3 regions of the Caloramator sp. ALD01 genome follow, and region 2 is predicted to be linked to each of the others. Evidence: a T-box and tRNA genes for the amino acid it is inferred to sense, from the RefSeq annotation. Region 2 holds a T-box; the other regions hold tRNA genes.
What was found. A T-box is a leader RNA that pairs with one kind of tRNA and senses whether it is charged. The one in region 2 lies ahead of serS (serine--tRNA ligase), so its partner is inferred to be a tRNA-Ser.
Positions count from the first base shown of each region.

Region 1 (10,576 bases), on a different contig from region 2:
ATTTATGAAGAGGTAGGAGATGAAAATATAATTTTATTTGGTATGACATCTGAAGAGGTAATAAACTACTATAAAAATGGAGGGTACCATTCTTGGGATTTATATTATCAAGATAGAAGATTAACAAGAATACTGAATGAACTTGATGATGGATATTTTGCACCAAAGGGAGAATTTAGGGAGATATTTAATCACCTACTAACCCATAATGATGAGTTTTTTGTTCTTAAAGACTTTGCCTCCTATTGTGAAGCACAAAGGAAAATAAATGAACTATATAAGGATAAATTAAAATGGAACCGAATGTCATTAATCAATATAGCACATTCAGGAAGATTCTCAAGCGATAATACAATACTCGAATATGCGAGGGATATTTGGTTTAAATAAATAAGGAAACAAAAGGTGAAAGCACCTTTTGTTTCCTTATTTTATTCCACTTACTATATACATCTCATCGTTATCGATAACAAGATTAACATAAAGGTATTTTGAAAATATGTTTGCTGTTTCAATTGCAGGTGGAAGCCTATCCTCCTTAACCTCCTGATGACGTCTGTGGACACTGTTTATCTTTTTTCTTGAATCAGAATGGGCAACCACAAGCTTTCCACCCTTATTAAGCATATTTGAAAGATGATTAATAAGGGCATTCTTATCGGAAAAATGAGGATATGCAGAATATATTATAATTAAATCATACAATCCTTTGTGTTCCATTATATCCTGTGCTATAAAATTTATTTTACTATAATTGTACTTTGATTTTGCAACATCTATCATCTTTTCGGATATATCAACTGCAGTTATGGAATTTGGATTGTATTTTAAAAGAAAGGATTCGAGAATTCCTGTTCCGCAGCCAACATCGAGTATATTTAAATTATCCTTTATATCTATTAATTTTAGTATTTTATCTATTTTCTTTTCATCATGTTTTGTTATTTCATCCCAAATAGGTGCAAGTCTATTAAAAAATTCTCTTTGGTTCATTTCTTACCTCCTATTAATTTGCTACAATATTATTATAACAAAATAAACACTGAAAAAAAGGGTGGTTAAAATGAACAGTGAAATTGATTGTATAGGATTATTTTGTCCAATACCTGTAATTAAAGCAAAAATAGCCTTTAAAAATTTAAACAGCTATGAATCTATAACCATTGTTACAGACCATAGCTGTACACAACAGGGTATTTTAGAGGCCTTTAAAAACTATAATTGCAGAATTGATATAGAAGATAATGCTGGGATATGGTATATAAGGATAACTAAGCTTTAGCAGAAGGTTTCTTTTCCGTGCTTAAGTATAAATTCAATAAATTCCTTTACATAGCTTTTATTTAAGATGTCCTTACTATAGATTAAGTAAATATCGCAGAGGCAGGACATACCTTCTATAGGAATGGCAGAAAGTATGCCTGCGTGAACTTCAGATTTTACAGATGTATAAGGCAGTATTGATGAACCCATTCCTGCAACTATAGATGCCTTTATTGATTCTATTGTGTTTAACTCCATTTCAATCTTTATATTTTCTTCTTTAATAGAAGTATCTATTATATACCTTATACCGTTATCTTTAGATAGTAGTACTAATGGAATTTCGGATAATCTACTTAAATTTATTTTGTTGTCGGGTATCTTGTATTTTTTTGGATTATATACAAAAACTAAATCATTGGCACAAATTTTCTTGCTCTCTATTTCATCACTTACAAAAGGCTTGTCTATAAACCCTATATCTGCTATCTTGTTTTGAATTCCTTCTATGACCTTTTTGGTATTTTCGATTTTAATATCAAATTTTATATTAGAATGTTTTGTTTTGTATATATAAACTGAACAGGGAAGGAGGTATTCACCTACTATATTGCAACTTAGTATTTTAATTTCACTTATTTTATTATGTAGTGATTCGTTTATGTCTGATAGCATATTTTCATATAGACTTATTATTGATTCAGCATATTCAAGTAAAATTTCCCCCTCCTTTGTCAACTCAACCCCTTTATTGCTTCTAATTAATAGTGAGCAGCCGATATTTTTTTCAAGATTTTGAAGCTGCTGACTTAAGGCCGATTGAGTTAGATGGAGTTTATTTGATGCCTTTGATATGCTGTTTTGTCTTACAGTTTCCCTAAAAGAAATTAAACTTTGTATATTCATCTCAAACAACCCCTTATATCGCATCTATATCTATTATATAATTAATCTATTATTAATTTCAATTATTCTAAATTATTTATATATTCATAAGAAAATCTAATATAGTATTAAAATTACTAATGACAAAAAAATTAACAAAATATATTATAATTATAAATGTAAAGAAAATTCTATAAATAAAACAGTTAATCAATTAACAAATAAGGGGGGATTTATGTGGGAGAAACAAAAATTCAAACTTCAACAAGGGCACAGACAAAAAAGAAAAAGGTAAACCAAATTCCTTTTGGAGTAGCACTACTTATTGCAATTATAGGAATAGGTTTCTTTGCTGCAAATCAATCACCTAAAGCTGCACTTATGTGGACATTTGGAGTTGCATTAGGTTATACTTTGCAAAGGTCAAGATTCTGCTTTACAGCTTCAATGAGGGATCCTGTTTTAACAGGAAGTACATCATTAACTAAGGCTGTAATTATTGCAATTGCTACAGCAACAGTTGGTTTTGCATCAATTCAATATGCTGCATTTTTAAAGGATCCAGCAAAGATACCAGGTAATATCTCACCAGTTGGAATTCATACAGCAATAGGAGCAATAATGTTTGGTATAGGTATGGTTATAGCCGGTGGATGTGCATCAGGTACACTTATGAGGGTTGGAGAAGGCTTTATGATGCAATGGCTGTCCTTAGTGTTCTTTATAATAGGTTCACTTTGGGGAGCACACGATTTTGGATGGTGGTCAAAAGCTTTAATTTCAAAAACAAAACCAGTATTTTTACCAAATGTATTAGGTTGGCCACTTGCAATACTTATTCAATTTGGATTGTTATTTGTAATATACATTGTGGCAGATTGGTATGGCAATAAAAATGTAAATGAATAATAAGGAGGAGATTACTATGGCAGAATACAGATTAGATTGTTTAGGAGAAGCTTGTCCTGTACCACTACTTAAGACTCAAAAGAAAATGGAAACTCTAAAGGTTGGAGATATACTAATAGTTGAAATTGATCACAGTTGTGCTGTAAAAAACGTTCCGGAGTGGGCAAGAAAAGAAGGATATAATGTAGAAATTGAAGAAGTTGATGATGGTCAATGGGAGATATATATTGAAAAAACAAAATAGTCACCTATATAGATATTTAAGGAGGGGGGATGTAAATGAAAATTCAAGATAATCCTTATTACAAGAAGCTGTTAAAGGACCCTTGGAGCTATACATCAGGTGCAGTTATATTAGCACTTTTAAATATAGGTTTATTAGCGTCAACTGGTAAAGCGTGGGGTGTAACAACACCATTCTCCTATTGGGGTGCTTGGATATATAAGGTATTAGGAGGAAACCCAGAAAGCTGGTTCTATTTCCAACAAAAAGCACACGCAGAAGCCATTAAGGCAGGTTTTTGGATGGATGCACATAGTGTATCGAACTTAGGTATTATATTTGGTGCCTTTTTAGCAACTCTTCTTGCTTCACAATTTAAGATTAAAAAGATTAAGTCTTGGAAGCAGGTTGTAGCTGCAATAATAGGTGGACTTTTAATGGGATATGGTGCAAGAATTTCCTTTGGATGTAATATAGGTGCTCTTTTTAGTGGAGTTGCTTCAATGTCACTACACGGCTGGGTATTTATGATATTCATATTTGTTGGAGCATTTATAGGAAGTAAGCTGTTAGTTAAATACTTTATGTAATATATGGCTCGGGTAACCGAGCCTAATCTTTAGGAGGGTTAAGTATGGAGAAAAAACACGAGTATTATGATGTTGCCATAATAGGTGGAGGAGCAGCTGGGCTTACAGCAGCAATTTATTGTGGACGTGCAAGGCTTAAAACAATATTATTTGAAAAATCACTTTTAGGTGGACTTGCTACTTATACAAGCGAAATAGAAAATTATCCTGGATTTCCAGAAGGAGAAACAGGAACAGGGCTTATGAACCTATTTACAAAGCAGGCAAAAAAGTTTGGAGTAACAATTAAGCAGACAGATGTAAAGGCTGTAAATTTAGAAGGAAAAGATAAAACACTTGAGACATTTAGAGTTATATATCACGCAAAGGCAGTTATAATTGCAACTGGAGGAAAGCCAAGATTAACAAAGGCACAAAATGAAGAAAACTTTTTATATGATAAGGGAATTTCCTTCTGTGCTACCTGTGATGCTGCCTATTATACAGATAAAACAGTTATGGTTATAGGAAGTGGAGATGCAGCGATAGAGGAGGGAATATTCTTAACAAAGTTTGCAAAGAAGGTTATTGTATCTGTTATTCACGATGTTGGTATAATGGATGCAAATAAAATAGCACAAGAACAGGCTATGAATAATCCTAAAATGGAGTTTATTTGGAATACAATGGTGCATTCCTTTGAAGGAGAAGAAAGATTAAATAAGGTTATTTTAAAAAATGTAAAGACAGGGGATTTAATTGAAGTTCCTGTTGATGGCTGTTTCCTATTTATTGGATATGAACCAAATACAGAAATTTTCAAAGGACAAATTAATATGAATAAGAACGGATACATTATAACAGATGAGAATATGCAGACAAATATAGATGGAGTTTTTGCAGCAGGAGATGTGAGGGCAAAGGCTATAAAGCAGGTTGCAACAGCAGTAGGTGATGGTGCAATAGCAGGAATTATGGCAGAAAAGTATGTAGCAGAATCGGAACTTTTTGAAAACGAAATAATGCAAAAGGATAAAATTGGTCTTATTTATCTATGGTCTCCAATTGATGAAAAGAGTAGAGAAAGCTTAAAGGTTATTGAAGATATTGAAAGGGAATATAGAGATATGTTAAAGGTATTTAAGATAGATGTTTATAAGAATGCTACACTTGCTGCAAGATTGGGAGATGTTGAGGCACTTACATTGTATTATACAAAGGAAGGTAAGGTAGTAAAGAAGGATAATAATATTGATAAGGATGCTATAATTGAGAATTTAAAGGCTTTAGCATAAAATACTTTGTAATAAAAGCCCCACAAAGGAATGGTTAATAAATTCTTTGATGGGGCTTTTTAGATTTTAGCGAACAATTAAGTTTGTCAACAGTCTGAATAACTTAGGTTTCATTAAGATTTAGAATACTGTTTAAAATATAGATTACTTTTGTAAACTTTGTTTAAACCTAAAATAGAATATAAAGGCAACTAATTGACATATTGCAGCAAACATAATTATTGATAATGTGGATACTTCATATAAATAACCCATTATAACACTTCCAATTAGCATTGATATACCATATATTGTATAAAAAATACCATAGGCTCTTCCACGTATATCCTTAGTTGTTATATCAGCAATTGCAGCCTTTAGTATAGTTTCGTGAATGCTCATTACAATACCCCAAAGCATAACAGATACTACAGCAAAGTACATATTTTTAGAAAAACCTAAAATCACAAGGGCTACTGAAAGGATAGGCACAAACATAAGAGCTTTAAAGCCTTTTTTATCATAGTATTTTCCGATGATAAGAGCAAACAATCCATCAAGTGCCATTGCAACGGCATATAGTGTAGGGATTACCCCCTCTAATATTATCTTTTTATTTAAGAAATGATAAGAAAGTATAGGGAAATTAACAAAACCAACTATACTAAAGAAGATGAATAGGGAGTAGTTTATAAATTTTTCAGTATATAAAGCTTTATTGCTTTTAATGTCAACCTTCTTTTCAGTTTTAATATCCTCTTCAAGTTCCTTTGGATTAGGAACTCTAATTCTTGCAAATATTACAAAGCCGATGGTTAAAAGTGCAGGAATTAGCATAAATTTAAATCCTGCTTTATATGTTCCTGTAAGTGTTAATGCAAAAGTAAACACAAGAGGTCCAATTAGTGCTCCAAGCTGGTCAACTGCCTCTAAAATACCAAATCCAAAACCAGTTCCTACGTGCTTTGTTGCGTGGGATAGCATTGAGCTTTTTCCAGGGCTTCTAATTGCTTTACCAAGTCTTTCACATAGCACAAATATTGCGGCAACCTTCCAAGTATTAGAAAAACCTAAAAGTGGAACTGATAGTAAAAGGGCATATCCAAGAATAGTAATAGGCCAATCCATTCCTGTTTTGTCAACAAAGTATCCTGAAGCCAATCTAAAGGTATAACCTAAAAACTCACCAAGTCCTGTTATAAATCCTATTATTGTTGCTGTTGCACCCAATGATGCAAGATATGTACCATATACACTTCTTGCACCTTCATAGGTAATATCACCTAAGGCACTTATAATGCCAAATAGAATAATAAATTCTACAGCCATTTTTTTCTTGTCCTTCATTTTTCCCCCTCCTTAATTTGATATGAATATTATAATACTTTATACTTATTAGTACAATAGTTTATGGAAATAATATATTTATAATAAGAAATTTTTAACACTAAATTAACTTTACAGGTAACATATTTATACATTATTATATAATTAAATAATATTAAGAGGTGATAATATGAGAATAGCAGTTATATCTGACATTCACAGCAACATATATGCTCTTGAGAAGGTTTTAGAGGATATAGAAAGAAGAGATGTTGATTTAACAGTATGTTTAGGAGACCTTGTGGGCTATGGAACTCATCCAAACGAAGTAATTGAACTTATCAGAAGGAAAAATATATTAACTATTATGGGTAACTACGATGATGCAGTTGGATTTGAGAGAATGGTTTGTGGATGTGATTACCCAGATCCTAAGGATGCTGAAAATGCTGGAATATCACTTGGCTGGACAGTAGAAAACACAACTGAGGAAAATAAGAGATTTTTAAGAGAGCTTCCAAAGGAGGCAGTACTTAGCATTGGAGATAGAAGGTTTATATTTGTTCACGGAAGCCCAAGAAAGATAAATGAATATTTAAAGGAAAATTCAAAGGAAGCAGAAGAGGTTATGGGAGAAATAGGATACGATATTTTAGTTTGTGGACACACACACGTGCCATATTTTAAAAGATATTATAATAAAATGCTTATAAACTCAGGTAGTGTAGGTAAACCTAAAAACGGAAGACCAGATGCAAATTATATTATTATAGATGCAGATGATGAACTTAAGGTTGAAATAATGTATGTACCATACGACTATGAAAGGGCTGCACAGGATATGGAGGAGGCAGGAATGCCAGAGAGCTTTATAAATAATATAAGAACTGGAAGGGCATAAATGCCCTTTTTTACTTATATCTTGCATATATTTGTTTAGAGAATTATAATATTATTAACTACAGAATAAGGGGTGTTAAAGGTGACACAGGAAGAAATGATTGTTAAAATATTTAAGGCATTAGGACATCCAATAAGATATAAAATAGTAAAATCTTTAGCAGATGGGCCAGAATGTGTATGTAAACTTAATGAAAATATAGAATTTAGTCAATCAAATCTTTCACAGCATTTAAGAATATTAAAGGATGCTGGTGTAGTTAAGGGAGAGAAGGTTGGGCTTAATATTCACTATAGTTTAGCATCTGATGAAATAAAGGAGCTATTGAAAGTTGCTGAAGAGGTTGTTGAAGCAAAATTAAAGCATCTAAAATAAGCTAACAAGAGGTGCCTGTCGCCTTTTGTTAGCTTATTACAAATATTTCTGACAAATCTCACCTTGACATAACGTAATAAAATATATATAATGTAATAGTCAGCACTTGGAGAGATGGCTGAGCTGGTCGAAGGCGCGCGACTGGAAATCGCGTATACGGACAAAACCCGTATCGGGGGTTCGAATCCCCCTCTCTCCGCCATGACCGTGCTAGACGGGGAGGTAGCGGTGCCCTGTAACCTGCAATCCGCTATAGCAGGGTTGAATTCCTTACCTAGGTGTAAGCATGTAGGGACTGACCTGGGTAAGTGGTGTTGAAGATTGGGTCCTGCGCAACGGAAATTCATGAACCCCGCCAGGTCCGGAAGGAAGCAACGGTAAGTGAACACTTTCGTGTGCCGCGGGTAAGCCTGATTGGAGCTTACTGCTCAGGTAACGCTTGTAGGCTTACATCGAAGTAAGGTGCACGGTCTTAAAAAATAGCCTTAAGGGCTTTTTTTTTATACTTTTTTAAATTACTATAATTGGTTATAATTATTTAAGGGGTGATAATATGTACAAAGCCCTTTATAGAGAGTTTAGACCACAAAACTTCAGCCAAGTTGTAGGGCAGGAACATATAGTAAGAACACTTAAAAATCAAATATTGCAAAATAAAATTCCTCACGCATATTTATTCTGTGGAACTCGTGGAACAGGAAAGACGTCAACGGCAAAAATATTATCAAAGGCTGTAAACTGTCTAAATTTAGTTGATGCAGAACCTTGTAATGAATGTGAGATGTGTAGGGAGATAAATGCAGGAACATTAATAGATGTTTTTGAAATAGACGCTGCATCAAACAATAGAGTTGAAAATGTAAGGGAACTTATTGAGGATGTGAAATATCCACCTCATAGAGCAAGATATAAGGTATATATAATAGATGAAGTTCATATGCTCTCACAAAGTGCCTTTAATGCCCTTTTAAAGACTTTAGAAGAACCACCAAAACACGTTATTTTTATACTTGCTACAACAGATCCTCAAAAGGTACCCCCTACTATACTTTCAAGATGTCAAAGGTTTGACTTTAAGAGAATCACAACAAAGGATATGGTTTCAAGATTAAGAAATGTTGTTCAGCAAGTAGGAGCACTTTGTGATGACGACACGCTTGAACTTATATCTCGTGTTTCAGATGGAGCAATGCGTGATGCACTTTCTATTTTAGATCAGGCAATTGCAATGTCTGATGGTAAGGTTGAATACCAAAGAGTTTCTGAAATGCTTGGACTTACATCCAATGAACATATTTTTAATCTTGTGGATTTTATGATTGATAGGAACATAGAAGGGGCAATAAGGACGATTGACGAGGTTATATTAAGTGGTAAGGATGTAGTTCAGTTTATTAAAGATATGACAAGGCATTTTAGAAACCTACTGCTTGCTAAGGTTAGTAAAAATCCTGAAGAAATACTTGATTTAAGCAAGGATACAATAAACAGATTGGTTGAACAGTCGAGGAAGCTAAGAAGTGAGGAAATAATGAGGGCTGTTAATCTATTTGTTGAGGCAGAAAATTCAACAAAGATTACAAATCAATGGAGAATACTCCTTGAGATGACTGTAATTAGATATTGTAAAAGGGAGTATGATATTTCTGTTGAAACTATTATGTCAAGATTAAATACATTAGAGGAAAAGATAAGGGAAGGAAGCTTTATCGTACAAAGCACAGAGCCAAAGATACAAACACCAAAACAAAAGCCTAATGTAGCTAAAAGAATAGAAGAGCAACCAATCAAAAAGGAAATGGCTTTATCAGAACTTCCTGTACTTGATGTATCTATAAATGAAGTTAGAGCAAGCTGGCACGATGTATTAAACTTACTTAAGGCAAATAAAAAGATGATAATATATGCATATCTTGAGCCTGGGGATGTTGTAGAAACGAAAGGCAATAAGATAGTTGTAGGATTTGATAAAAAGTATTCCTTTAGCAAGGATAACCTTGAAAAGGCAGAAAATAAAAAGGTAGTTGAAGAATATTTCTCAAAGGTTTTAAAGAAGGATGTTAAATTTGAATTTAGAATATTAGGAGACCCTATGGAGGATGAAATAGACAGGGTAAAGAGTGTTTTAGGTGAGGATTTAGTTGAGGTTATGGAGTAGGTGATTATATGGTTAATATAGAATTAAAAATATCAGAGCTTATAGAGTACTTTAAAGATAGAGATGAAGTAGATGCTGTTTTTGTAATTGGTTCTTACGGAACAGAGTTTCAAAGGGAGGATAGTGATATAGATTTTGCAATATTATTTAATAAAGACGTTGATATTGTGACTGAGCTTGAAATAGAAGCAAGTATTTCAGATATAATAAAGTTTGAGGATATAGATTTAGTGAATTTAAAAAAGGCACCAATTACATTGCAGAAGAAGGCCATAAATGAGGGAAGAGAAATATATGTAAGGGATTTTAATAGGTTATGTGATTATATGGAATATGTTTATAAAAGATATAGAGATGAAATATACTTTATAAACAATTTCTATAAAGATTATTTTTATAGGGGTTAAGGTGATGAAGAAATGATTTTTAATATTGATAGAGATAAAATTTTAGTTAAGTTATCTTTTCTGCAGGATAATATAAATAAATTAGAAGAGCTTAGACTTCTATCAGAAGAGGAATTCTTAAGCGATTTTAGAAATATTTATAGCACAAAGTATTTACTTCAAACATCAATTGAAGCAATGCTTGATATATCAAATCATATAGTTGCAAGAAATAAGTGGGCAAAGATTGAGAGTAACAGAGATAGCTTTGAAGCATTATATAGAAATGGTATTATTCCTAAGGAAT
Region 1 covers NZ_AXAA01000035.1:1,283-11,858, reverse strand. The annotation lists gene A3M9_RS0110750 (glycogen/starch/alpha-glucan phosphorylase) at 1-390, shown strand, start outside; gene A3M9_RS0110745 (class I SAM-dependent methyltransferase) at 427-993, opposite strand; gene A3M9_RS0110740 (sulfurtransferase TusA family protein) at 1,064-1,282, shown strand; gene A3M9_RS0110735 (LysR family transcriptional regulator) at 1,279-2,169, opposite strand; gene A3M9_RS0110730 (YeeE/YedE thiosulfate transporter family protein) at 2,386-3,057, shown strand; gene A3M9_RS0110725 (sulfurtransferase TusA family protein) at 3,074-3,301, shown strand; gene A3M9_RS0110720 (YeeE/YedE thiosulfate transporter family protein) at 3,337-3,870, shown strand; gene A3M9_RS0110715 (FAD-dependent oxidoreductase) at 3,915-5,144, shown strand; gene A3M9_RS0110710 (MFS transporter) at 5,289-6,470, opposite strand; gene A3M9_RS0110705 (metallophosphoesterase) at 6,640-7,350, shown strand; gene A3M9_RS0110700 (helix-turn-helix transcriptional regulator) at 7,432-7,725, shown strand; tRNA gene A3M9_RS0110695 (tRNA-Ser) at 7,834-7,927, shown strand; RNA gene ffs (signal recognition particle sRNA large type) at 7,931-8,195, shown strand; gene dnaX (DNA polymerase III subunit gamma/tau) at 8,279-9,883, shown strand; gene A3M9_RS0110685 (nucleotidyltransferase domain-containing protein) at 9,892-10,290, shown strand; gene A3M9_RS0110680 (DUF86 domain-containing protein) at 10,303-10,576, shown strand, end outside.
Region 1: it has a tRNA-Ser gene. The T-box ahead of serS (serine--tRNA ligase) is inferred to sense a tRNA for this amino acid. The anticodon was not compared.

Region 2 (10,576 bases):
CTAATTGTTTTGTCCAATATTGAGCAACTATAAATGCTATTATTGCTAAAGCTAAGGCAGGTATAAAAATCTTGTTTCCAATTTTATTTGCCATTTCAGCCTTAAATTCTTTACTTGATTCATTAAATTTATTATACTTAACTAATTTTAGAGCTGATAAAACAGCAAGTAAAACTATCAAATATCCTATCACTGTATCGTCAATTTTAATATTTTTATTTCCCCACAACATTCCTATTCTGCTAAATGAAAATATTACTCCTAAAATACCCCAAAATAATGCTGTCGGAATTCTTGATGGATGGCTTTTATCCTTTAGTGTTACATAAACTGAATAAAATGCTATGATACCACAAAATACATATAGTAATTCAGTTAAAGTATCTTTTAACATATTTATCCCCCCAATTTATACATTTTTAGTTATATCATTTTTTATTCTCATTTTTGAACTATATTTCATATCGAACTTCTTATCATAATATAAAAATTGTAAAGTACCAACTACCATTATTATTAATGCAATAGGTAATGCTGCCTTTGCTGCATCAATTGCTTCTATCTTGTAACCTAATTCCTTCATAACTCCAACTACTAAGAGTACGCCACCAGATGCAACAAAAAAGTTTTGTCCAAAGAAATTACCATAGTTTTCAACAGCTCCTGCAAGACCTTTTATTGTTTCTTTATCTTCGTCCTGCATTTCACCATAACGACTTTCACCTGCACCCTGTGCCATTGGAAGTATTAAAGGTCTAATGAATTGAACGTGTCCACCTATTCTTAATCCAAACATAGCTGATAATGTTCTAATTATTAAGTAAAGTGATGTTAATCTTCCTACTGTAGCTGACTTTATCTTGCTTATCAAATATGCTGCTCTCTCCCTCAATCCATATCGCTCTAATAAACCTATTACAGGTAGAGTAATTATAAATATTGACATATAACGATTTGTAACAAAGGCACTACCTAAAGTCTTCATAATTTCATTAAATGACATTCCTGCAACAAGTCCAGTTATAATTCCTGCAAAGACAACTACAGCAATAGTGTCTAATTTTAGAATAAAACCAATGATGATAATTAAAATACCGATAAGTTTAATCATAAACAAACCCCCTTATAATTTTTTTATTATTTTGAAAATAGCATAAATAAAAAATAAATTCTGTAGCAACGGCTACAAAATTTATTTTTGTATATAAGAAAAAAATATTAAATATTACACCTTACATTTTATATATAATAGTTATATATTAATAACTCATCCAATTCCGTTTAGATTTATTTAAACTTTAGTATTTTTAATGGATTTCAGGTTAATAACTAAAAAGCCTCCCCCCATTCTCCTTAAGCCACATCTTTTTCTTTTCAAAATCAGGCATAATTTCTTTAACCAAGTCCCAAAACTTTTTAGAATGGTTGTGATGCTTAAGGTGACAAAGTTCGTGTACTACAACATAATCAAGCACATCAAGTGGAACCAGTATAAGCCTCCAATTAAGGTTTATATTACCCTTGCTCGAACAGCTTCCCCATATTGTTTTTTGCTCTTTTATCACTACTCTATTAGGAACAAGGTTATATTTTTGACTAAAAAACTCAACCCTTTGTTTAAGCACTACTTTAGACTCTTCCTTTAACCATTTTATAATCTCTTTTTTTAACATTTCTTCTGTGAAAAAACTCTCTTTTGCCTTTGGTAATTTAATATATAGTTTATCCTCTTCCTTATAAATCTTTAACTTATCCACATTATCCTCAGAAATACATAGGATAAGTTTTGTTCCAAGATATTCTATTCTACTTCCATTTTTATATTCTATACTTCCTGTATCTTTTTTTATCCTTTCTATTTCCTTCAGTTTTTGTACAATCCATTCTGCTTTACCTTCAACAAGATTTAAAATATACCTATCATCTACATATATAGGAGAGGTTACAACTACCTCCCCCTCTCTTGTTATTTTAATTGTTATTGTCTTTTTCTTCTTTTTTATTATCTTATATTCAAATACTTCTCCATTGTATATAAACTGTGGCATCTTTAATTCCTTTCTATATGTATTTTTCATAATTTATATATTCTACATTTTATCATCTTTCCCTTTTTAAATATTCATCCTAATATTAATTGCAATTAGTATATCTATTTCATTTACTCATATAACAAGCATTTTTCACATCTCAAGATGTTTTACCTTATTTTGCTCATTTTTCTATAAGATACTTATTTTAAAAGGCTGTTACACATTGCATTTATCTTATTCTAATCCCTTTTGTTACTTCAACATCAAATAATAATATTTACTTATATACATAAACATAAAAACAGCCTTTTGTAAGGCTGTTTTTCACCACTCTATCTCATCCTCATCAAAATCTTCATCCTCTAAAATATAATCTGACACATCATATCCAAGTTCTTCTGCAATCTCTAAAAGTTCTTCTTCATCTGCACTATCAACACTTCCTATAAGTGGCCATATTCCAGATGGTCCAACATAGTCTAACAAATCTCTTTTTAATTTCCTATAGTTTACCCTTTTAATGATAATCATCCCCCATCATATTAAAATGGAATTTCTTTATCTTCATTATTAAATATATTTATGTAAAGCTCAGTTAATTCTTCATCTGTCATATCCTTTAATTTGTTGATATAAATATCTTTAAATCCTGCTGCTTCATAATACTCTTCAAGTTCTAAAAGCATTTTTTCTCTATCCATATTAATCCCTCCCTATATTTATATATAAATTATACTTATTTTTTATTACCTTGAAAAATTTATTTTTATATACTTTTTTATACATTTATTGTATAATTTGCATAGATATATATGAAAGGAGTGATTTTGTTGTCTCAAAAAATTAATATAATTATGTTAATTTGTTCTTTTATATGTACCATTCTATTTATGATAACTAAAAAGATATTTTTAAGTATTATTTGGGGTATTAATTTTATTCTCTTTTTATTCAACTTTATTAAGACTTACACTAAAAGCAAATCTAATTTAACCGAAGAAGAACTAAACAACCTAAATACTAAAATTAAGGAATTAATTTTAGCAAATAGAGAAAGTAAAGCAATATATTTATATATGAAAACTACTGGAGCAGATTTAAAAGATGCAAAAGAATATATTGATTCATTAACAGATAATTTTTAAGTTGAGAGGAAAAGGTGAAAAAGTTCATTACAATCATAAAAATAATATTTTCAATAATTTGTTTATTAGGTGCAATATTGCTTTTTTTAAAAGATATTTTTATTCCTGCACTTATTCCATTATATCTATCAATTGCTATACTCTGTTTAATACTAACAAAACTTGAAAATTAAAAAATTCATAAAAACATTTGGATTACTACTTTTATATTAGGAATTACTACTATTATTTTAAATTTTGTTGTTGGGATAGAACAAAATTATAATTATAATAAAAAGGTAGATTTTGTCTTTAGCACAAATATAATTATTTTTTCATATTCTAATTATATAAGTATAATTAGAGGGATGATACTTTGAAAAATGATATCGATAATAAAACACGTGCACAAATTCCTGAAAGATGTCGTATAGGTTTTCAAAGATATACTGTTGTTAAAGGGGATACACTTGAGAAAATTGCAAAACGTTTTAATGTAACTGTTGGTTTTTTAATAGTAGAAAATCCCCATATAAAAGATCCGAATAAATTATCCCCAGGAGATGTGCTGTGTGTACCTATACAGCCTCCACCTGGTGTTGGGAGAGTACCAGAGAGCTGTCCTATAGGATATGAAAAATATACTATAAAATCAGGGGATTCCTTTTCAAAGATAGCTCAAAATATAGGGGTTCCAATAGATCTTCTTATTTGGAATAACCCTCATATTCCAGATCCAAATATAATTTTCCCTGGAGATGTTCTATGTGTACCCGTACCACTTAAACTGCCATCTTGTAATTTATTAAAACCTATAAATCCTTCTATGCAAAATACATTTGGCTCAGCTATGGTTCAAAAACAACAAAATGGACAGCACCTTCTTGTAATTACAGGAGTAAATCTTCCAAATCCTTCTCTATTAGGGAACTATGATGGTTATGATGGATTCGTTGGGATTGCAGGCATTGGAGGATATGGTTTCCCACTTACCCTTGTTTCGGATGAAATAGGTTTATGGACAGGAAGCATAATTATTTTTCCTCTTTTAACCTCTGGAGATCAAGTTTACATCATTCCAAGCAATTCTGAAGTTTCTGTGCCAAGCAAACCTATATTAGAAGGTATGTTAAAATAAAAAGAGAACAAAAGGTGCTTATATACTTTTGTTCTCTAAGAATTAAAGTGTTTCATAAATTATATCTATATGTTGTCATTTTGTTGTCAAAAGCTTGCTTTTTTACCTAACCACCAATAACAAAAGCCTTGAAGATATGCTCTTCAAGGCTTTTGTTGGTGCGCCCGGAGGGACTCGAACCCCCGACCAACTGGTTCGTAGCCAGCTACTCTATCCAACTGAGCTACGGACGCATATTCTTTTTTTGAAGGATAAAAGCCGCACCCTGTGCGGCTTTTATGGCGGAGAAGGAGGGATTTGAACCCTCGCGCCGGTTTCCCGACCTACGCCCTTAGCAGGGGCGCCTCTTCGGCCAACTTGAGTACTTCTCCATGTTGCCTACTTGATAGTTTTTATATGGCGGAGAGGGTGGGATTCGAACCCACGGTAGAGTCACCCCTACGCCGGTTTTCAAGACCGGTGCCTTAAACCAGCTCGACCACCTCTCCGTATCGGACATTTATTATTATATCAGCGACTTACTTTGTTGTCAACATCTTTTTAATTTTATTTTTTGTTTTTGTCTTAATTGCCCATCGACAATATTTATTATATAATCACCTTTCATTTTATGCAATGATAAATATATAGCATAAATGTATAGGAGTAGCCCTTTTAGTTGCTACTCCTATTTTTATAATTACTTTGTTATTCTTTCTATTCCACCCATATATGGTCTTAATACTTCTGGTATGATAACTGAACCATCTTCTTGTTGATAGTTTTCAAGTATTGCTGCAACAGTTCTTCCTACTGCAACACCTGAACCATTTAGTGTATGCACATATCTTGGCTTATCCTTTGCATCCTTCTTGAATCTTATATTTGCACGTCTTGCTTGGAAATCTTCAAAGTTTGAACAGCTTGATATTTCAACATATCTTCCGTAACTTGGCATCCAAACTTCTATATCATATTTCTTTGCTGCAGTAAATCCTAAGTCACCTGAACAAATTAGAACAACTCTATATGGTAATCCAAGAAGTTGTAATACTTCCTCTGCATCACGAGTTAGTTTTTCTAATTCTTCATATGAATTGTCTGGATCTGCAAATTTAACAAGCTCTACTTTATTAAATTGATGTTGTCTTATTAATCCTCTTGTGTCACGTCCTGCTGAACCAGCTTCTGAACGGAAACAAGCAGAGTATGCAACGTGCTTTATTGGTAATTTGCTTCCATCTAATATTTCATCCATATACATATTAGTTACAGGAACCTCTGCTGTTGGAATTAAGAAATAATCATCATTTGTTACCTTAAATGCATCCTCTTCAAACTTTGGAAGCTGTCCTGTTCCTGTCATACTCTTTCTGTTTACCATAAATGGAGGGAATATTTCTGTATATCCGTGTTTATCTATATGTGTATCTAAGAAGAAGTTTATTACTGCTCTTTCAAGTCTTGCACCAAGTCCCTTATAGAAGGTAAATCTTGCTCCTGTTACCTTCCCTGCTCTTTCAAAATCTAATATATCAAGCTCTGTTCCTATATCCCAATGAGCCTTTGCTTCAAAATCAAATTGTCTTACGTCTCCCCATCTTCTAATTTCAACGTTGTCTGCATCAGTTTCTCCCTTTGGAACATCCTTGTGTGGAACATTTGGAATTCTTAGAAGTAGATAGTTTATTTCTTCTTCTACCTTACTAAGTTCTGCGTCATATTCCTTGATTTTATCTGATAGTTCCTTCATTTCCTTTAATAGTTCATCTGCATTTTGGCCTGCCTTTTTAAGCTTTGCTATTTCTTGTGAATCTGTATTTCTCTTGTTCTTCAAAACTTCAACTTCAGATAGAATGCTTCTTCTTCTTTCATCAAGCTCAACAACCTTATCAATCATTTCAAGGTCAAATGCCTCACCCCTAATCTTCATTGCTTCTTTTATAGCCTCGTGTTCAGCTCTTATTCTTTTTAGGTCTAACATTTTAAATCCTCCTTTTCTATATTAATCTACTTAAATTTTTTACAAAAATAAAGACCCTTCATCCCTATAAAGGGACGAAAGGTCATACCTTCCGCGTTGCCACCCTAATTGGCTAAAAGCCCACCTTAAAACCTTTAACGGAGGTTACCGTTTTGCTCATCGCAAACCCTCAGGGATGGATTCAATAAGATAAAGTACTGACTCGCACCAACCGTCAGCTCTCTTAAACTTTAAACTTATTTACTATTTCCCGTCATCAGTTTATTTTAATATATATTATAACACCATTTCAAAAAATTACAACATCAATTTATTATTACCATAATAAAAGAAACATTTCAAGCTTGTGAAGTTTATTAAACCTGGGCATTAGTATTCTTCTTACCGCCATTATATTTACATTCCCCATATTTATACCATAGTTGTAACTTGCAAAGGCTATTTGAAAACCTGACTTTTTAACTATATGTTGAATAGATTTATTTAAATCTCCTCCTCCATATGGATAGCAAAAAGAAAGAGGCTTTACTCCTAAATTTTTTTCTATATCTTCAAAGCTCCATTTAATTTCCTTCTCTGCTGTATCTAAATACACCTTAGATAGATTAATATGATTCCTTGTGTGTCCTCCAAAGGCTATACCATTTAAATACATTTCCTTAACCATATCCCAAGTTAGATATTCATCCTCTCCTATTTTACCCGTTGCCAAAAATATTGTCGCAGTAAAACCGTATTTTTTTAGTATTGGATAGGCATTTTCGTAATTATCTCTCCATCCATCATCAAAAGTTATTAATATTGGTTTTTTAGGTAGTTTAATTTTTCTACCACTGTAATAATCAAGTAATTCCTTTTCTGTGATTGTTTGATATCCTCTCTTTTTTAAGTACTTCATCTGCTTTTCAAATTGTTTTACTGATACAGTTGGAACCTTTGCATCATAAACCTCATCATTAACCCTATGATAGGTTAAAACCGGTATTGGTTTTTTAGGATTTTTATAGGTAAACCCAGTTAAAAAGGTCATAAAAAACAAAAGTACAAAGGCGGTACAAAATACTTTACTCTTTTTTATTCTGATATTTAACTTATATCTTAATCCCCTAACCCCTACAAAAAGTAAATATACAAATATTATTAGTTTTAATATATCAAAACATACAAACCCCAAAGAAGACATTATAGCAAGAAATATAATACACATAAACATATCTAATTTCATTTTTATCCCCCCTGTTTAAAAAAAGTAAACTTGGCAATAATTATAATGGGGAGGGGTTAAGATGAGTGAAATAGATATTTTAAGTCAAATAGCAGATTTAAAGGAAGTAGATTATAAAAATACTCTTATGGTTGTTGGGTTAATTGAGCTTCTTATTGAAAAGGGATTAATAAATAAATCCCAACTTATAAAAAAGATAAAAACATTAGATAAAATAGCAGATATTGAAACAGATGATATTATATGATATGACCCATGCATCCGCATGGGTCATATTTTTATATAATAAATTTTCCATCCTTATAAATTAGTTCTCCATCTGCATATATCTCTCCGCCATCTCTCATATCACAGAGCATATCCCAATGAATTGCGGACGAATTTTTAGAACCTGCCTCTGGAAATCCTCTACCTATTGCAAGATGAACAGTTCCACCAATCTTTTCGTCAAACAGCATATTCTTTGTAAACTTCTTTATTCCATAGTTTGTTCCAACAGCAACTTCTCCTAAGAATTTTGCTCCTTCATCTGTATCTAAAAGTTCAAGTAGTAGTTCTTCTCCCTTTGCTGCTGTTGCTTCAACAACCTTACCCTTTTCAAATTTAAGTCTTATATCTTCAATTTCACGACCTGCGTATATTCCTGGGAATGAAAATCTTATATATCCCTCAACACTGTCCTCTATTGGGCTTGTAAAGACTTCTCCATCTGGGAAGTTTTCATTACCACAGCAGTTTATCCATTTTCTACCTTCAACACTCATCCTTATATCAGTATCCTTTGATACTATTCTTATTTCCTTTTTAGTATCAAGTATTCTACATATTCTTTCTTGTTGTTCTCTTACTTCCTGCCACTTTTCAATAGGATTTTCTAAATCTATATATCCTGCACCATAAACAAAATCTTCATATTCCTCAAGTGACATACTTGCTTCCTGTGCATCTGCTTGAGTTGGAAATTGTGTTCCGCACCATTTTAACTCTTTATTTGCCATTCTTCTTTCAAATATATCAATTAGTTGTCTTCTTCCTCTTGATCTTAGTTTCATCTTTGATGCATCAATATTTGTTAGCATTCTTGTATTTTTCTCGCCCCATATAGTTAATATCGCATCAACTGTTTCAAAGGCTGTCTTTGCTGACTCTGGTATGTACATTATCTGCTCATCATTTCCGTTCTTTAACATAATCTCTGTTAATTCTTCGATTCCTAAATCAACTTGAGGATAAACACCCATTTTTACAGCTTCTCTATATACTTCCTTTATTAAAGGTATAGTTGCTTGCCCACCCTGTATTAAAAGTTTATCTCCTGCCTTTAAATTCAATGAATACTTTAAAAGAACCTGTGCTAATTTTGTTACTCTATTATCCATTTTTCCCCCACCTTTCACATTAATCAATAGAATTTTAACACAATTTTAGTTTATTTGTAAATATTATTCAATTAGAAATCCTTTTTTCCTTTAGAGCCTTTGTTATTCTCTCCATATCTTTTTCGCTATCTGCCTCTATTGTATGAATATGAACACCCTCTGTTAAGTTAGATAACGGTTTTGCATTGCTCTCCCTAAGCTTCTTAACAAACATTTCTACATCATATATAGACCTTAGCATTAGTTTTCCTGTTATTTCACCATATATCTTGTGTTCAATAGTTACATCTAAAACCCTTCCACCTAATGAGACTATAGTTCTAAGCTCATCTTCTATTTGATTTTCATTGTGTTTTACAGCTATAATTTTCTTAATAAATTGATTGTTGTTAACCATTAAAACATAACCCTGTGGTGTTGCTATTATATCGTGTCCTTCTGCTCTTAAGAGAGCTATATCCTGTACAATAACTTGTCTACTTACGTTATATAGTTTAGAGAGCTCTCCTCCCTTTACAGGTAAGGAGGCTCTTTTTAAATAGCTAAGTATTGCTTCTCTTCTTTCTTCTCCTCTCATATTCTCCTCCTATAAATTTGTTTGTGAGGTTAACCAATCAACCATCCATACTCCATCTATGTTTACACATTTAAATTGTAAATTTACATCACCCTCAGGTGCAAAAAATGTAACCTTTACTTTAGCTATGTTCCCTTCTATATTGTATTCACCAACTCTAAACTCTTGATTTGTAAAACCTAAACTGTATACCTCCATCATTTCTTTGTAGTAGTCATCATAGCTTTTTCTAAAATTATTAGATGCCTCATCTGACATCAAAAGATATGCAGAAAAGAAATCTCCTTCTTTTTCAAAATCCATCTGCTTTTTTAATACCTGTGAAGGATTTAAATTCTTATCTCTTTTTAAAACACTTCTATTTCTGTTATAGGTATATTCTCCTTTGTTTGTTCGAATAACTACCTTTTCCACCATAGGAACTTCTGTTATTGTATTTACTATTGAATACAGTGCTAAGTTGCTATCCTTATACATATCTCCGATTTCACGATTTAATCTAATATACACTATTCCTGATTCTTTTTTTATTGATTTAAGTTTTATCTTGTTGTCTATAAACCCTCCCTTTTTTAGGTGGTCTATTATATAGTTTGTACAAGTCTCCTCAAGGGAACCCTTAAACTTTGTTACAGCCTCCACAGGTTTTAAATAATTGTCCTCACCTATTTCATATATAACTATCCTAACATCGTATGTCTGTACTTCCCTTTGCCTGCATCCATAGATAAAAAATGAAAGTGTGAGAAGAAGGAATATAAAATATTTTTTCATATAAAACACTCCTATCCCTTAAATTCATAAGGAATTGATATTATAAATTCTGTTCCTTCCCCCACCCTACTTTTTACTTCTATCGTTCCATTATGCTTTTTAATAATTTCATTAACAATTGAAAGCCCAAGTCCACTTCCACCAGTTTTTCTATCCCTTGTTTTATCTACTCTATAAAATCTTTCGAATATCTTAGGTATGTCATCCTCTGGTATTCCAACTCCGTGATCCTTTATATGTATTATTGCTCCTCTGCTGTCCTTTTCAACCCAAAAGTCAACTCTACCATATTCAAAGGAATATTTTACCGCATTTTCTACTACGTTATACAATGCCCTAAATATATTATCTCTATTTGCCTCA
Region 2 covers NZ_AXAA01000033.1:2,589-13,164, reverse strand. The annotation lists gene A3M9_RS0110525 (DUF979 domain-containing protein) at 1-394, opposite strand, end outside; gene A3M9_RS0110520 (DUF969 domain-containing protein) at 410-1,108, opposite strand; gene A3M9_RS0110515 (M48 family metallopeptidase) at 1,323-2,078, opposite strand; gene A3M9_RS0110510 (hypothetical protein) at 2,358-2,564, opposite strand; gene A3M9_RS14675 (hypothetical protein) at 2,576-2,734, opposite strand; gene A3M9_RS0110500 (hypothetical protein) at 2,864-3,178, shown strand; gene A3M9_RS14275 (LysM peptidoglycan-binding domain-containing protein) at 3,534-4,295, shown strand; tRNA gene A3M9_RS0110485 (tRNA-Arg) at 4,452-4,528, opposite strand; tRNA gene A3M9_RS0110480 (tRNA-Ser) at 4,575-4,666, opposite strand; tRNA gene A3M9_RS0110475 (tRNA-Ser) at 4,693-4,783, opposite strand; gene serS (serine--tRNA ligase) at 4,975-6,258, opposite strand; T-box leader at 6,326-6,524, opposite strand; gene A3M9_RS13740 (polysaccharide deacetylase family protein) at 6,575-7,483, opposite strand; gene A3M9_RS0110460 (hypothetical protein) at 7,545-7,730, shown strand; gene A3M9_RS0110455 (aminopeptidase) at 7,762-8,862, opposite strand; gene A3M9_RS13735 (transcription repressor NadR) at 8,930-9,439, opposite strand; gene A3M9_RS0110445 (GerMN domain-containing protein) at 9,449-10,213, opposite strand; gene A3M9_RS0110440 (cell wall metabolism sensor histidine kinase WalK) at 10,225-10,576, opposite strand, start outside.

Region 3 (10,576 bases), on a different contig from region 2:
GAAAAAATAGCTAAATATTTAGATGATGGAGAATATTTTATAAATAAAATTAATGTAAAGGATAATTATGCTTATGGTAACATATATAGAATAAAAGTTATCAATAAAAAAATTGATATGATTGCAAAGATAAAAGTTCAAGGAGAAATACAGAATCAGTTAGTAGAGTCTAAATATAATGATGATGGGTGGGGAAATTCAGGTTATGTTATTTTGGACTTTAGTGATGGTGAATTAAAAAGTATAGAAATAAAAATTACACACAAAAAGAGAGAAGCTTCTAAATGGGGATTTGAAGAAGGAGTATACAAGCCTATAGATATTGATAAAAAAATACCTCAAGAAATATTAGATTCATTAAATTAGTATTTATATATAATATAAATTATGAGAAGCTATATAATGGCTTATAAAAGGTGAATTAAAATGAAAAAATTAAGATTTTTATATTAATTTTAATAATTGTATTTTATTTTACCAGTTGTAATAAAGTTAATATTAAAAAAGAAGATGAAAAAAGTAATAATTTAAACAAACCGCATTATTTAACTGAAAAATTTATTTTAAAGGATGTAAGTTATAACTTTAACTCCAAGGGTATTGATATAAATTATAATTAATTAAAAGGAACTATAAGTTTACTAAATATTTATTCATTAACCAAGCAGAATAATGTAAGTATAAAGTATAAATTAAATATTAATAGTGGAAGTGTAAGGATTATATTAGTAACACAAAATGATGAGGTAATAAATTTGTCTGAAAATAAACAAGAAGGAGTTGTTTATTCAAAAATTTATGGAAACAATATTATAAAATGTGTTGGTGACAACTTTACAGGTAATATAAAGATAGATGTTCAATTTGATGAACAAACTATTGAAAATAAAAAGAATTTAGAAAGTATCAATGATAATGCATTAAATAATTTAAATGAAGATAATAAAAATAATTATATGTAATATAATGGAGAATGGGTAGGCAAGGATGGTTTAAATAGTTTGTACATAAAGTTTATTAGTAATGATACAGCAGTTGTTAATTTATATTCCATATCAGATAAAAATGCTACACATATAGCAAATACTGAAGACTTTAAAGTGAAATTTGATAAAAATGGAGAAGGAAATTTTGTATTTAATGAAGACGGATGGGGGAGTTCAGGAATTGGAAAAATTAAAATATATAAAGATAAAATTGAGGTTAAAATTAAAATAAAACAAAATCAAGAATATGGAAGTTTATATTGTATTTTTGGTGGAAAACAAAATATTATATTTGATAATCACAATAGCAAAGAGTTTAAACCATCTTATAATAATTGATTTAAGATATTTGGAATTTATATCCTTTGGAGGCAGTGAGTCAGATTATTTTAACCAAACAGCAACAGAAGTCTCCCACTTCTATAAGTAGGTGATGAATGTTGTAAAAATATATAAAAAATGCTACAATTATTAGAGCGAAAACCAAGCTAAGATTAGCCATGTAAATGGTACATCTGGGGAAGGAACAGCCCTTTGAGCGTGGGATAACTTGCTCTGTTGGGAGTATTGACCACGAAGCCACTACTTCTATAAGTGGGGGTAGTTCACATAGCAACATTTATTACTCACTTTTCTGATACTAAGTAATAAATGTTGCTTTATTTTTTATCTTAAAATCTAATATTTGTCGAAATAGTTTACTTTTTTATACTTTGTGGTATAATATGACAAAAGGAGGTTGATACTATGAAAAGGTTTGACATTGATTTAAGAGGAGAAAAGAGAGCAAAAAAGAGCTTAAGGAAAGGTCTTGCAGCGGGTGTAGCTATAGGTGCGGCACTTGGAGCAATTTCAGGTATATTATTTGCACCAAAGTCAGGTAAAGAAACAAGAGAGGATTTAAAGGAGGGTGCAAAGGAGGCATTAGATAAAGCAAAGGAAGTTGCAGAAAACGTAAAGTCAAAGTTTGTTAAGACAAGTTGCTGCTGTGAAGGAGAAGAATGTTTAGAGGATTTTGATTGTTGCTGTGAAGATGATATGGGCTGCTGTTGTGGAGAAGATGAAGATTGCTGCAATGATGAAGAGGAAAAAGAGGGAGAATAATATATGGGTAGTTTAACTTTAACTATAACTTTAAGTGATATACTTGCGTTAGTTGGTATAGTTGCAGTAATTTTTATTACATACTATATAGTTACTACTTTAAAGAAGTTAGGTTTAATGGCAGACAAGATTAACAGCATATTAGATACAAATAAAAACAATATAGATAATACATTAAATACCCTACCTAAGCTTGTTGATAATGTGAATAAAATTGCAGCAAGTATAGAATCAAAGGGTGATGAGGTAGGAGATATTGTATCAAGTGTAAATGAGGTTGCAGCAACTGTGGATGATATAGTATCAGCAGTTTCTGATGTTGTTGATGTGTTTTCACAGTTCAGGAGTCTTTTTTCTAAAAAGAAGTTTAAAATAAAGCGATAAGCATAGGCTTATCGCTTTATTTTGTAGAGAGTGTCAAACTTTATTTGATTTGGATATTTGCTAATAAATTCATTGAAGTTAATTTCTACGGTTTCAAATTTAGATAAAAAGGATTCAAAGTCCTTATTTTCTTCAAGTAGAGGTTCAACATCATCCTTTTCGCTATCTATTATTATAAAATTAAAGTTGCCTTCAATGTTAATAAGTACGTCCTTTACATTGTCAATTAATCTATGGGGACTTACTGCAATGTCGCAGGCACAGTGACCGTTACTTATATGATATAAATTTTTATCCTTAATTTCAACTAAATTAGATAAGTTTTGTACATAAAGGCTGCTCTGTTCGTTTCTTTCTATAACCTCTTCGTTAATAGTATTACTTGTTTCGGCAAAAATAAAATAACACATATAATCACCCCTTTTGTTTTATTAATTATATATTACCAAAAAAAATTATTAAAGTAAAGTAATTGTCGTTATAATTGTGTTTATTTTATTATTAACATAATTTATAATATCTTTGGGTGATGTTATGGAGTATTTTATGAATGAGGCTATTAAGGAAGCAAAAAAATGCCTATATTTAGATGAGGTTCCAGTTGGTGCTGTGATTGTTAAGGATGGGAAAATAATAGGAAGAGGACATAATTTAAGGGAAACTTTAAAGGATGCAACAGCCCACGCAGAGATAATTGCAATAAAGGAAGCCTGTAAAACGTTGGGTGGATGGAGGCTTATTGACTGTGAAATATATGTAACTTTAGAGCCCTGTGTTATGTGTGCTGGAGCGCTTGTAAATAGCAGAATAAAAAGGCTGGTTTTTGGAGCCTATGATAAAAGATTTGGTGCCTGTGGAACACTTTATAATATAGCCTACGATGAGAGATTGAATCATAGGATAGAGGTTATAGGAGGAGTGCTTTCTAAGGAGTGTGCAGAACTTTTAAGTAATTTTTTTAGAAAAAAGAGAGGATTATAGTTCCTCTCTTTTAATTTGCATTCTGTTATTAAAGAAGGTTTTATAACCAAATAATAGGAATATAATTACGCTTATTGATACACTACCTAAAATACCAAGCATAATAGCAATTTGATATTCTATTGCAACTAAGGGCGAAGAGCCTGATAGTATTTGTCCCGTCATCATACCAGGTAAAAATACTATTCCCATTCCAACCATCGAGTTTATAGTAGGTAGTATTGCAGAATCAAAGGCATTATCTAATATTGGTTTGCAGGCGTCTTTAGGAGATGCACCGAGCATTAGTGAACATTCAATTACATCAACTTGATTTTTAAATCCATCAATTAATTTGTTTATTCCAAGGCTTATTCCTGTCATAGAATTGCCTATTATCATACCAGCAAGAGGAATAAAGTATTGAGGATTATACCAAGGCTTAATGTTTATGACTATTAAAATAAAATAAAACAGTGTAAATAATGTTCCAATTAGCATAGAAAAAACAACTACTTTTTTAAGTTCATAAGAAAGTTTAGTTTTAGAACGTTTTATTATGTTTTGTATTGCAAAAATCTCCATAATTGATATTACAAGGAGGGTTATAAAAGGATTTGGATTTTTTAATATATATGTTAGAATATATCCTGTTAAAATTAGTTGTAGAGTCATTCGAGTAGTAGATATTATTATTTCCTTTTCTCTATTTAAGCCTCTCCTTTTAACTATCAAAAGAAGAATTAGTATAAACAGATAGGCAGATAATACTTGCATTATTGATAATTTTACAGCTCCATTCAAATAAATCATCTCCTTTTAGTTATTTCAATTATGTGGTCAGAGTATTTTTTTGCTATTTCCTTAGAGTGAGTTACCATAATAAGAGTCTTATTATTTTTCTTTACATATTCTACTACATAATTAATAACTAAATCCTCTGTATTTTCATCAAGGGCAGAAGTTGGCTCATCTAAAAGTATAACTTCAGGGTTCATTATAAGTATCCTAATTAAACAAACCCTTTGTTTTTCTCCGCCAGATAAATTTTCAGCAGGTTCATTTAGGTTTTTATTTACATTAAATTTTTCTAAAAGATTTTCTATCTCTTTAATATCATAGATTTCAGACTTAGAAAATTTTTTGCCTATTAAAATATTATCCAGTATACTTCCCTTATATATAATAGGAGTTTGTGGAAGCATAACCACTCTTCTTCTTAAATCAATTGGGTTGTATTGGTTTATTTCTTTTCTGTTAAAATATATTTCCCCCTCATCAGGGCTTATTATGTTATTTAGCATTTTAAGTAGGGTTGTTTTCCCGCTACCACTTTCCCCTACTATGCATGTGACGGAGTTTTTGTTTATATTAAGGTTGTCAATATATAATATATCTTTATATTTAAGATTTTTTATTTCAAACATAGTTTTATCCTCCTATTTCATTAATAAGTTCTAACGCCTTTTCTTTTGCTTTTATAAGCACATCTTCACCTTCTTTAGTAATAGAGTAGTATTTTCTGATTTTTCCGTTTACGTTTTGTTCCTCTACAGATAGAAGTCCCTCTCTACAGAGGGTGTGAAGAATTGGGTATAATGTTCCAGGGCTTATATCATATCCGTGGTGTTTAAGTTCCTCCATAATCCAAGAACCATAAAAGGGTTTCTTTTTTGCGTGGTAAAGTATGTGTATTTCGATAAAGCCAAGGAAAAGTTTGCGTAATATTTTGCTATCCATTAATAAACACTCCTATCTAAATTCGTTATCGAAAATCGATAATAAAATTATATCATTATTGAAAAAACAATACAAGTTAACTAAATATAAAATGTTGACATTAAAAAATAATACATATATCATATTATTTAGATGGAGAGATGGCAGAGTGGTCTAATGCACACGACTCGAAATCGTGCGTACGGGTAACCGTACCGTGGGTTCAAATCCCACTCTCTCCGCCAAGATTTAATATTTATTAAAATTATTTTTTAAATATGCAAATAATAGGACGACAAAATTGTCGTCCTATTATTTTTTTTGTCGATGTTAAATTAATGTAATACAAATTTGGAATAATTTGCGAACGATTATATATACTCATCGTTTTAAAAATATAGTATAAATACAATAAAGGAAAAAAATGAAAAAGGAGGGATGAATTAATTTTATTCAATTTAAAAAATAAATAAAGGGGGATCGATATGAAGATGAAGAAATTTATTAGCTTCACGCTGTCTGTTGCTCTTTTGTTTTCAAGTTTAATGCCTATGACGAAGGCAGCAGAAAACAGACGTGCAAATCAAGAAAATTTGGTACAAAAGTTTAAATTGCAAAAGCATCTTAAAAACTTTAAGGAAGTTGATGCAAGAAGAGCATTAATTCAGAAGTTTGGTAATGCATCAATAGTTGATGACAATTTTGACAATATGAAACCAGAACCAAAAGAAAATGACAATGTAAGGGTAATAGTTGAATTTGATAATCCAACTGCATTGGATTTGGCAAATTCAAAAAATGTAAGTTTAAAAAACAATAAACAGTTAATTGACGATGTAAAGGCTAATCAAACAAAACTTATATCTCAAATTAGTAAGTATGGTAAAGTTAGACATACTTATCAAAGTGTTTTAAATGGTGTTAGTTTAACTGTTAAGTATAGAGACATAGATGCAATTAGAAAGATTAAGGGAGTAAAAAAGGTAACAGTTGCTAACAAATACTATCTTGATATGTCAACAGCTGTTAATATTACAAACTCACCAACTGTTTGGAACGAACTTGGATTTAAGGGTGAGGGAACTGTTGTTTCAATAGTTGATACAGGAATAGACTATACACATAAGGATATGAAGCTAACAGATCCAACAAAGGCAAAGCTTAGTAAAAATTCAATAACAGAAGGACCAGGTAAGTTCTTTACAGATAAGGTTCCATACGGGTATAACTATGCAGATATGAATACAGACATAATTGATAAATCTGGTAGTATGCATGGAATGCATGTTGCTGGTATAGTTGCTGCAAATGGTGAAATTAAAGGTGTAGCACCAGAGGCTCAAGTTCTTGCTTTAAAGGTTTTCTCAAATGATCCAACAAATGCTGGTGCCTTTACTGATGATATTGCAGCAGCAATTGATGATTCTGTAAAACACGGTGCTGATGTAATAAATATGAGTTTAGGTTCATCAGCAGGGTTTGTAATGCCTGATGACCCAGAACAAAGAGCAATAAAAAATGCAACAGATGCAGGGGTTGTAGTTGTTGTTTCAGCAGGTAATTCATATTACTCAACTTATCCATATGTAGCATATGCACAGGACCCAGATACATCTATAGTAGGTTCACCTGGTTTATTCCCAGATACTATACAAGTTGCATCATCAGAGAATACACATTTAAGACTTCCAGCTTTAACATATGTATTAGGCACTGAAACAGGTGATATGGGTTATACTATATCAGAAATTGATCCAGTTGGAGTATTAAAGGGAGAATATGAACTTGTTTATTGCAACTTAGGATTGCCTCAAGATTTTGAAGGAAAAGATTTAACAGGAAAGATTGCTTTAATAAAAAGAGGAGCTATATCTTTTGTAGATAAGAAGCTAAATGCACAAGCAGCAGGTGCAGTTGGTGTAATTGTATTTAACAGAGATGGAGATAATTCATATATTAATATGGCGACAGACCCATCAGTTAAAATTCCTGCTGTTTTTATAAACAATGCAGATGGAGTAAAGCTATTAAACAATATAGAAAATGGTGTTAAGGTTAAATTCCAAGGGAAGCAAGCAATTGCACCAAATACAAATGCTAATAAAATGTCAGATTTTTCATCTTGGGGTCCAACACCTGATTTGAATTTTAAACCGGATTTAACAGCACCAGGAGGACAAATCTATTCAACTGTAAATGCAAATAAGTATGAGACAATGAGTGGTACATCGATGGCAGCGCCTCATACATCAGGAGCTGTTGCACTTGTTGTTCAATACCTAAAATCAAAGAATATGGGATTAACTCCAAGGGAATTTGTTGAACTTGCAAAGAGATTATTAACAAATACAGCAGAGCCAATGATAGATAAGGCGGTAGGATTACCATATTTAACAAGAAAACAGGGTGCAGGATTAATTAAGGTAGATAAAGCAATAAGGACAAATGTTACAGTAAGTACTGAAGGTGGAAGAGCTGTTGCAGCACTTAAGGAAGTATCAAAGGAGACAACATTTAAGTTAAAATTAACTAACTTTGGTCAAGAAACTTATACATTTAATTTAGTAGATAAATATGGTGTTTTAACTACTTATCAAAGAAATGGTTTATTATACCCAAATGCTATGAAGCTTACAGGTGCATCAATTTCATTTAGTGAAAATGAAGTTACAGTTGCACCAAATGAAACAAAAGAGGTAACAGTAACTTTAAATGTACCTGAAAGTGCACCAAGTAATATATTTGTTGAAGGTTTTATTAGTTTAATAGAAAAGGATAGCAAAAATCCAGAAATAGTAATGCCATATATGGGATTCTATGGTGAGTGGGATAAGGTTAGAATTTTTGATGCACCAATGTGGGATGAAAATTCATATTATGCCCAAACAACATTAGTAGATCCAATGGGATACTATTTAGGAGTTGAGGGATATAATGAAGAATATGATATGCCAATTATAAATCCAAAATATATTGCAATTTCACCAAATGGAGACTCTATGTTAGATGGAGTAATGCCTCTTGTTTCTTTCTTAAGAAATGCAAAGGAATTTAAGATTGAGGTATTGGACTCCAATAAGAATGTTTTAAGAACTATTTCTTATGATAAGAACATTAGGAAAAATAGAGCAAGTGAACAATTGCCAGCTAAGTACAATTTTGATTGGGTATGGGATGGAATGCTCTATAACGAGGAAAAGGATGAATACTATGTAGCACCTGAAGGACAGTACTATATAAGACTTTTAGGTAAAGTTGATTTTGAAGGAGCAGAATGGACAGAACTTACAATGCCTGTAAAGGTTGACTTAACACAACCTGAAGTTGAAGTTTTATCAGGAGATAAACCAACAGGCTTAAATAAGTATGACTTGGAGTTTAAAGGCAATGACAATTTAGGAATAATGTACTACTTAGTTGCTGTAAATGGAAACTATGATAATATAGTAGAATTCAAGCCAACAGATGAACTAAAATTATCTGTTGACCTTGAAAATGGAGTAAATGTAATTGAAATAGTGGCAGTTGATTATGCAGGTAATTTCCAACTTAAGAGAGTAGAGGTGGATAATTCACTAATTAAATTCAATGTTGATAGAGTATATTATACAAATCAAAATGATGTATCAATTCAGTATACATTTGATGACTCTATTAGATATTTTGTAGATGACGTTAAGGTATTCTTTGATGGAGAAGAGTTAGAGGCTAATAATAAGCTTGAATTCAAAGAATTAGCAGAAGGAGAACACAAGTTAGTAGTTAGAGCGTATGCACATAATTCGCTTATAACAGAAGGCGAAGTAAAGATAGTAGTAGATACTACAATGCCAACCATAACTCCAGGATACAGTGGTTCAATGTTTAACAATAGAGAAGTATTGCTTTCAGGTGAAGTAAGCGAAATGGTAAAGAGCCTAAAGATTAATGGGCAAGAAGTACCTGTAGAACTTTGGTATATGTTTGATGGAGATTCAGATGAACCAAGATTAGCTTATATGTATTTTACACAAGTAAATTTTGAAAAGGACGGGGTAAATAGAATTTATGTTGAAGTAGAAGATTTAGCAGGTAATAAGAATAGCTATGCATATAAGGTATATGTTGATACAACTGCTCCAATACTTGATCTTGAAGGAATTAATAATGGTAAAGTAAAGGTATCAAAGGATGTAGACAAATACACTGTTAAACTAAATGTTTCTGATGAGGTATTTGGATACAGACTTTATGCAAATGGAAATCAAATCGCCTATGAAGAGAGCGAAGTTGGAAATGGAGTATCGAAGTCATATACTTATGATGTTAAATTGAAGGATGGAGTAAATAAAGTTACATTTAGAGCAGTTGACCTATTTGGATTTGAAACAGTAAAGACAGTTGAAATAATTAAAGATAGCAATGCCCCTGTAATTGAAATAACAAGTCCAGAAAGTAACGCAACATTTGAAACAAAGAAGGTTACTTTAAAGGGAAGAGTTACAGATAATGATAAGATTGAATGGGTTAAGGTTAATGATGAAGTTGTAAAAATAAATGAAAACGGTGAATTTGAAAAGGAATTAACATTTAGTGAGTATGGTCAATATGAAATCGTAGTTACAGCAAAGGATGAGGCAGGCAATGTATCAACTAAGACTGTTAATGTTAACCTTGTTAAACCTCATATAGTTTCAATTGAAGTAACTAAAGATAAAAATGCTGTAGAGAGAGGAGAAACTGCACAATTTAAGGCAGTTGCAAAATACTCTGACGGTAGTGAAGCGGATGTAACAGATACAGCAGTTTGGTTAAGTACAGCTGGAACAGTTGAAAAGGGATTATTTACAGCACCAAAGGATTCCTCAGGAAATGTGACTGTTAAAGCTTCATTAGAAGGTGTTGAAGCTACTTCAAATATTGAAGTTAAGGTGCCAGTTGTAAAGAGTCTTGAATTAAAGGCAGATAATTATACTTTCTTATTTAATAATACAGCTAATTTAACAGTTACAGCAACTTATTCAGATGGAACAGTAAAGGATGTTACTTCAGAAGTTAATTATGTAGTTTCCGATTCATCTTTGATTAGTTTAACAGGAAACAAGGTAAAGGGATTAAAGCACGGAGAAGTTAAAATATATGCAACATTAGATGGAGTAAATTCAAACGAAATAAAACTAAATGTAATAAAACCAGCAGAAGTTATCAAGAATATAATTAATGTAATAGCAAGCAAACTTAATATAAGAGAGAGTGCGACTACAAATAGTAAAAAACTTGGAACATTTAGCTATGGAGCAGAGGTTGAATACCTTGAGGTAGTAAATGGATGGTATAAGATTATATACAATGGTGATATAGCATACGTTTCAGCTAAATATGTAAAACCAACTACAAAGACTATATACAATAATGATGTAAAGGAAAAGAAGGTAACAACAACA
Region 3 covers NZ_AXAA01000020.1:29,258-39,833, reverse strand. The annotation lists gene A3M9_RS0108880 (hypothetical protein) at 1-366, shown strand, start outside; gene A3M9_RS0108875 (hypothetical protein) at 756-962, shown strand; gene A3M9_RS0108870 (hypothetical protein) at 1,002-1,325, shown strand; gene A3M9_RS13560 (YtxH domain-containing protein) at 1,734-2,090, shown strand; gene A3M9_RS0108860 (DUF948 domain-containing protein) at 2,094-2,474, shown strand; gene A3M9_RS0108855 (hypothetical protein) at 2,483-2,884, opposite strand; gene tadA (tRNA adenosine(34) deaminase TadA) at 3,021-3,455, shown strand; gene fetB (iron export ABC transporter permease subunit FetB) at 3,450-4,238, opposite strand; gene A3M9_RS0108840 (ATP-binding cassette domain-containing protein) at 4,244-4,861, opposite strand; gene A3M9_RS0108835 (PadR family transcriptional regulator) at 4,866-5,174, opposite strand; tRNA gene A3M9_RS0108830 (tRNA-Ser) at 5,309-5,398, shown strand; gene A3M9_RS15025 (S8 family serine peptidase) at 5,639-10,576, shown strand, end outside.
Region 3: it has a tRNA-Ser gene. The T-box ahead of serS (serine--tRNA ligase) is inferred to sense a tRNA for this amino acid. The anticodon was not compared.